Regions from separate parts of the Thermoanaerobacter sp. YS13 genome, predicted to be linked through region 1. Evidence: a T-box and tRNA genes for the amino acid it is inferred to sense, from the RefSeq annotation. Region 1 holds a T-box; the other holds one or more tRNA genes.
The links. A T-box is a leader RNA that pairs with one kind of tRNA and senses whether it is charged. The one in region 1 lies ahead of leuS (leucine--tRNA ligase), so its partner is inferred to be a tRNA-Leu.

Region 2: it encodes a tRNA-Leu, which carries the amino acid that the T-box ahead of leuS (leucine--tRNA ligase) is inferred to sense. The anticodon was not compared.

What each region holds. Positions count from the first base shown of each region.
Region 1 is NZ_JOOI01000002.1:111,420-114,517, forward strand. Features, by position in the region: gene leuS (leucine--tRNA ligase) at 1-1,889, opposite strand, end outside; T-box leader at 1,942-2,152, opposite strand; gene THYS13_RS08410 (RNA polymerase sigma factor) at 2,278-2,766, shown strand; gene THYS13_RS08415 (PD40 domain-containing protein) at 2,769-3,098, shown strand, end outside.
Region 2 is NZ_JOOI01000002.1:766,345-769,442, forward strand. Features, by position in the region: gene THYS13_RS11520 (S1 domain-containing RNA-binding protein) at 77-499, shown strand; gene THYS13_RS11525 (Ppx/GppA phosphatase family protein) at 562-1,467, shown strand; tRNA gene THYS13_RS11530 (tRNA-Leu) at 1,564-1,653, shown strand; tRNA gene THYS13_RS11535 (tRNA-Met) at 1,658-1,734, shown strand; tRNA gene THYS13_RS11540 (tRNA-Met) at 1,742-1,818, shown strand; partial or broken gene THYS13_RS11550 (DUF6431 domain-containing protein) at 2,035-2,481, opposite strand; partial or broken gene THYS13_RS13980 (ISLre2 family transposase) at 2,597-2,758, opposite strand; gene nadA (quinolinate synthase NadA) at 3,077-3,098, shown strand, end outside.

The sequences.
Region 1 (3,098 bases):
TCCACTCTGTTGACAAATCGAGCAATAGCCTTAATACCATCATCATTCCACGGCCCACCTTCAGAATAAGCAAATCCAAACATAAGGTAAAGCCTGAATACATCAGAACCATATTCTTTAATGTATTCGTCAGGCGAAATGACATTTCCTTTAGATTTACTCATTCTGCTTCCATCAGGGCCCAATATTGTGCCTTGATGCACTAATGATTTAAAAGGTTCATCAAAGTCAAGATATCCCAAGTCTCTTAAAGCTTTTGTGACAAACCTTGCGTACAAAAGATGCATTGTCGCATGCTCTGCTCCACCTACATACTTGTCAACAGGCAACATTTTATTTATCCATTCTTTATTGAAAGGCTCTTTGTCGTTTTTGTTGTCGGGATATCTCAAAAAGTACCAGGAAGAATCTACAAAAGTGTCAAGGGTATCGGGGTCTCTTAACGCTTTGCCTCCACATTTTGGACAAGTAACGTTCATAAAGCCTTCATGCTTTTTAAGTGGAGACTCACCTGTTGGAGCAAATTCCACATCATAAGGGAGTAATACTGGTAAATCTTCTTCTGGGACAGGGACTATGCCACAGCGTTCACAGTGAATTACAGGTATTGGAGCCCCCCAGTATCTCTGCCTTGAAACAAGCCAGTCTCTCAATCTGTAATTAACCTTAAAAGAAGCTCTACCTTCTTGTTGCAATTTCTCTACAATCTTTATCCTTGCCTCTTCTGATTTTATACCTGTAAATTCTCCACTGTCTATAAGCACTCCATACTCAACAAAGGGTAGACTGTCGTCCACATCTCCAATTCCTTTTATCACTCTTTTTATAGGAAGGTTGTATTTTGTTGCAAATTCATAATCTCTTTCATCATGGGCAGGAACAGCCATGACACAACCTGTTCCATATGTTGCAAGGACATAGTCTGCTATCCAAATAGGGAGTTTCTCTCCCGTTAGAGGATGAATCGCGTATGCTCCTGTAAATACTCCTGTCTTTTCTTTTTCAGTAGACAACCTTTCAATTTCACTTTGTTTTCTCGCGTATTCTTTATACTCCTCAACAGCTTGTTTATATTCATCTGTAGTAATTAAATCCACAATCTCATGTTCTGGAGCGATAACTACATACGTTGCTCCATATAACGTATCAGCCCTTGTTGTAAACACCTTAAATGTCAGGTCTTTGCCGTCAACTTTAAATTCTATCTCTGCTCCATCCGACTTTCCAATCCAATTTCTCTGCATTATTTTTGTCTTTTCAGGCCAATCAAGTTCATCCAGTTTTTCAAGGAGTTCTTCTGCATAAGCAGTTATCTTGAAAAACCACTGAGTCAAATCTTTCTTTGTAACTTCAGTACCGCACCTTTCACATTTTCCATCTATAACTTGCTCGTTTGCAAGAACAGTTTGACAGCTTGGGCACCAATTCACTGGAGCTTTCTTTCTATAGGCAAGGCCTGCCTCAAAAAGCTTAAGGAAAATCCACTGTGTCCATTTATAATAGTCCGGCAAGCAAGTTATTACTTCATAGTCCCAATCAAAAGTTGCCCCCATTTCTCTTAACTGCTTTTCCATCGTTCTTATATTTTCCATAGTTGAATCATAAGGATGTATTCCTGTCTTTATTGCATAATTTTCTGCAGGAAGACCAAAAGCATCAAACCCCATTGGATGAAAAACTTCATATCCCTGCATCCTTTTAAGTCTTGCCCATGAATCTGTAGGACCATAATTGTACCAGTGCCCTACGTGAAGTTTAGCACCTGATGGATAAGAAAACATCTCTAAACAGTAAAGTTTTTTGTCCACATTTTCAGGATTAAACTTGTATAACTTTGTTTCTTCCCATTTTCTTTGCCACTTTCTATCGACTTCAACAGAATACGCCATATATTTCACCTCTAACTTAATTTTAATTTTATTAAAAAAAGCCCTTCATCTCATAAGAGACGAAAGAGCTACTCTTCCGTGGTACCACTCTTTTTGGCGCAAAAGCGCCCTCTCAAACCTGTAACGGCGGTAACCGTGCATACCTACTACAATTTAGTATGCCTGCTCCCTGGCGAGTTTCGGCATCTTAGGCTACCGTTTTACACCCACCAACGGCTCTCTTAAAGCTTACAATGCCTACTGCTCCGCTTCATCGCATTTTTCATTGATTTGTACATTATTTTATTATAAAACTAAAATAAATGCAAGGGTATTGTTACCTTTTGTTAAGATTTTCGTCTATAAAAGTGAAAGGTACTAATAAGGGGCGAGAAGGGAGGCCAAATTTGTGCCAGAAAGTTTTATTGAATTTTATGAGAAAAACTTTGACGATGTGTACCAGTACGTATACTTTAAAGTCGGCAACAAATGGGATGCAGATGACATTGTAAGTGAAATTTTTCAAAAAGCCTTCGAAAAGTATAATACAGTAAAATCAAACCCAAAGGCATGGATTTTTTCTATAGCTCGAAATACTGTAACAGACTATTACAGAACAAGGAAAAACCTGGTATCAGAAGAACTCATCATGGAATATTCTTATACCGATGTATTTGAGGACAAATTTGAAAAGGAAGTAGAATTAAATTGTCTTAAAAAGTCAATTTACGCCTTGCCAAAAGAAGAAATAGAAATTATAAACCTGAAATATTTTGCCGGCATGACTCATAAGGAAATATCTCAAACAATTGAAAAAACTGAGGAAGCAGTCAAAATGAAGGCTTATAGGATTATTCAAAAATTAAAAAATCTTGTAGCAAAATGTTTGGAGGGATGAAAATGGACGAAAAAAGAATAGAAGAAAACCTCAATAAATTAAAAGACTTAATTCCTGTAAATTATCAGCTTAAAGAATCTCTTAAAAAAAGATTTAAAAGAAACAGATGGAAAAAGAGAGGTGTAGTAATCGTAGCAGCTGCAGCAATACTTTTAATGGTTTTTTCTTTCGGCATCAAACACCTGCAAGACAACCTAATAACAAAAGTAAATGCAGAAGAATTAAAGATAATAAATCAAATTTCTTTCATAACTTTAGGAAAAATGAATGCTGGCAAAATAGCAGAATATAACGGGACCATATATGTACCTTTGCATGAAGAGGGAATTTAT
Region 2 (3,098 bases), 650 kb from region 1:
TCATCTTGAAATATTTTGTATCTTAATATATAATAAACTCATTAATAAAATTTTTAGAGGGAGGATCTTTATTTATATGCCATTTGAGGTTGGAGATGTTGTTGAGGGCACCGTGTTAAACATCACAGACTTTGGAGCATTTATTCAGTTACCAGAGGGGAAAACTGGGTTGGTGCACATTTCGGAAGTTGCTAATACCTATGTAAAAGATATTAGGGAGCATTTGAAGGAGCATGATAAAGTAAAAGTAAAAATATTGTCCATGGATGCTAATGGAAGAATAAGTTTGTCAATCAAAAAGGCTTTGCCCAAGAATAATAAAGAAAGGGAACCAAAGGATTTTGTATGGCAGAGCAATAGGAATTATAATACTAATAGTTCCTTTGAAGAGAAATTGCTTAAGTTTTTAAAAGATTCAGACGAAAGGCAGCAACAGCTGCGAAAGAATTTTGATTCCAAGAGAAGAAATACAGGCTACAGAAGAAGCAATGGATATTAACTTCGGGTTATGCCCGAAGATTTTTCATAAAGGGTTTTTACCTGTGATAGTTGGGGGTTATTATGAGAATTTGTGCAATTGATATAGGGACAAATTCAATACGCCAACTTATATGTGACATAAATAATGGAAATATAAACAAGATACAAAAAGACGTTGAAATAACTCGATTGGGGGAAGGAATTTCCAAAACGGGTAAGTTAAATAATAATGCGATACAGAGAAGCATTGAAGTGATTGAACGCTTTGTGAAATTGGCCCAAGAAAAAGGTGCAGAAGTTATATATGCTTTTGCAACATCTGCGATGAGGGATGCTAAAAATAAAGATGCTTTTTTTGAGCAAGTAAAAAAACTAGGCTTAGAGGTAGAAATTATAGATGGAGAAACAGAGAGCTTGTTTGGATATATAGGAGCAATGATGGGGGTCAATAAAGAAAATGCACTTGTATTAGATATAGGAGGAGGAAGCACTGAATTAGCGTATGAGGGTAGAGAATTTGTAAAAGAAAGCTTCGATATTGGTGCTGTAAGGCTTACCGAAAAATTTATTAAAAATGACCCTCCTACAGCTGAGGAATATGATGAAATCAGGTTGCATATAATAGATACAATGGTAAATTCCATTAATAAGTACAAAGAAGTTGATAATATCATCGGCATAGGAGGAACAATAACAACTCTTGCTGCTGTTTCTCAACAATTGGAAATTTATTCTCAAGAAAAAGTTCATGGCTATCAGTTAAAAAAAGAAGAAATTAAGAGGATTTTAGATAAATTTATGTCTATTACATTGGAAGAGCGGAAAAAAATTTTTGGATTGCAGCCACAAAGGGCTGATATAATAATTGCGGGAACTGCTATATTACTTACTATATTAGAAATGCTGAGTTTTAAAGAAATAACCGTTAGTGAATGGGATAATTTAGAAGGAGCAGTCCTTTATAAATTTGGGAAATTTAAGTTATAAAATGGAATTTTCATTTGAAGTTGCAAAAGTGGATAAAAAAACTATTGACTTAGAGATATAGATATAATATAATAAATACTGTCTCAAGGAGATGAAGCCGGAGTGGCGGAACTGGCAGACGCACAGGACTTAAAATCCTGCGGGCCCTAAAAGCCCGTACCGGTTCGAGTCCGGTCTCCGGCACCAATGGCGCGGGGTGGAGCAGTCCGGTAGCTCGTCGGGCTCATAACCCGGAGGTCGTAGGTTCAAATCCTACCCCCGCAACCAAAAATATGGCGGCGTAGCTCAGTTGGCCAGAGCATGCGGTTCATACCCGCAGTGTCGGTGGTTCAAATCCACTCGCCGCTACCATCCACGCGCAAACTGTATCGTCTACTGAAAGCCTAAAATGGGCTTCAATTCTATCACGGTAGACGATTATTTTATTGATATATGTTGGTAAAATCTGCTTAATTTTGTGAGGGTCACCCGCTTCCAACACTTCTTTGTCTTTTAAAAGATACTGTCTTATTTTTTCTTCTGTTATAAAGGAAGTATCGGGTAGGTTGTTCATTTCTTTTATTCGCAAGGGTCTATTTGCCTTAATCCGTATATGATAAAACTTAAATTATTCATTATCCTTTTGGTGTAAAAATATATATGCTGTCTTGAAAATAGTATGGTAGAGAAGTTTCTTTTTAATCCACTTATGAAAGAAGTGAGAGTTTTTCCTCTTGTAAGTGTCTCTTTTAAAGACTTTACAATCATATTGAAAGAATACTGAAAATGAGGAATACAGAAATCAGGAAGGTAGGAAAGAGTCCTTTTGCACACAGGGCATATGTATCTTCTTATAGCTATTTTTATACAATTGGATCCATCTAAATAGTAACGGTAATAAAACCCGTGCTTTTTTAGTTTTACTCTACACTTGCAATCGGGATAAGGACATCTATCTGGTGGGGCAGGAAAATTGTAATCTTTACCTTTATGTAAATATCCTTCAATGTTATCAACATGGAAAATTATTTGCATAAGTAACCTCTCCAATTGAAATTAATGCTAAAGGAATCTGAAAAATTTTTTTAAATTCCTTTAATAATCTGAAAAATTTTATCGGTTTTGGGCTAAATTAATTTGAGAAATGACATATTGCCTTGCTACCTAGCTTCTCCGTCAGTTCCTTTATCCTTCTTACAAGCTCTGTAATATTCATTCCTTTGTTTAATTAATCGTCAAAAATGTCTACCACTTCTCTAGTGAAATTTAGAGCATTTTGTAGTATAATATCCTCAAAGATATTTTTTTTCACAAGAGACACCCCTTTCTGTGTTGTTTTGTTTTCCATAATCTATTTTATCACAGGGGTTGTCTCTTGTTTTTTTTTCACTCAAAAAATCCTACGATAATTTTACACTATGGTAATTATTTTGTTATTGACATATGCATATACACATGTATATACTCTAATTATAGAGATTTAAATAAATTTTAACATGGTATAAAAACAAATTTTTAACTTGAAAATTTTTTATCAGGGTGAAAATGGTTTTTGAGTATTTAATTTGAGTGTTTATTATTAAATTTTTAATGTGGATTACAACCAGATTATACGAAGGAGGCGATTTAACTGGATATCACAAAAGAAATTC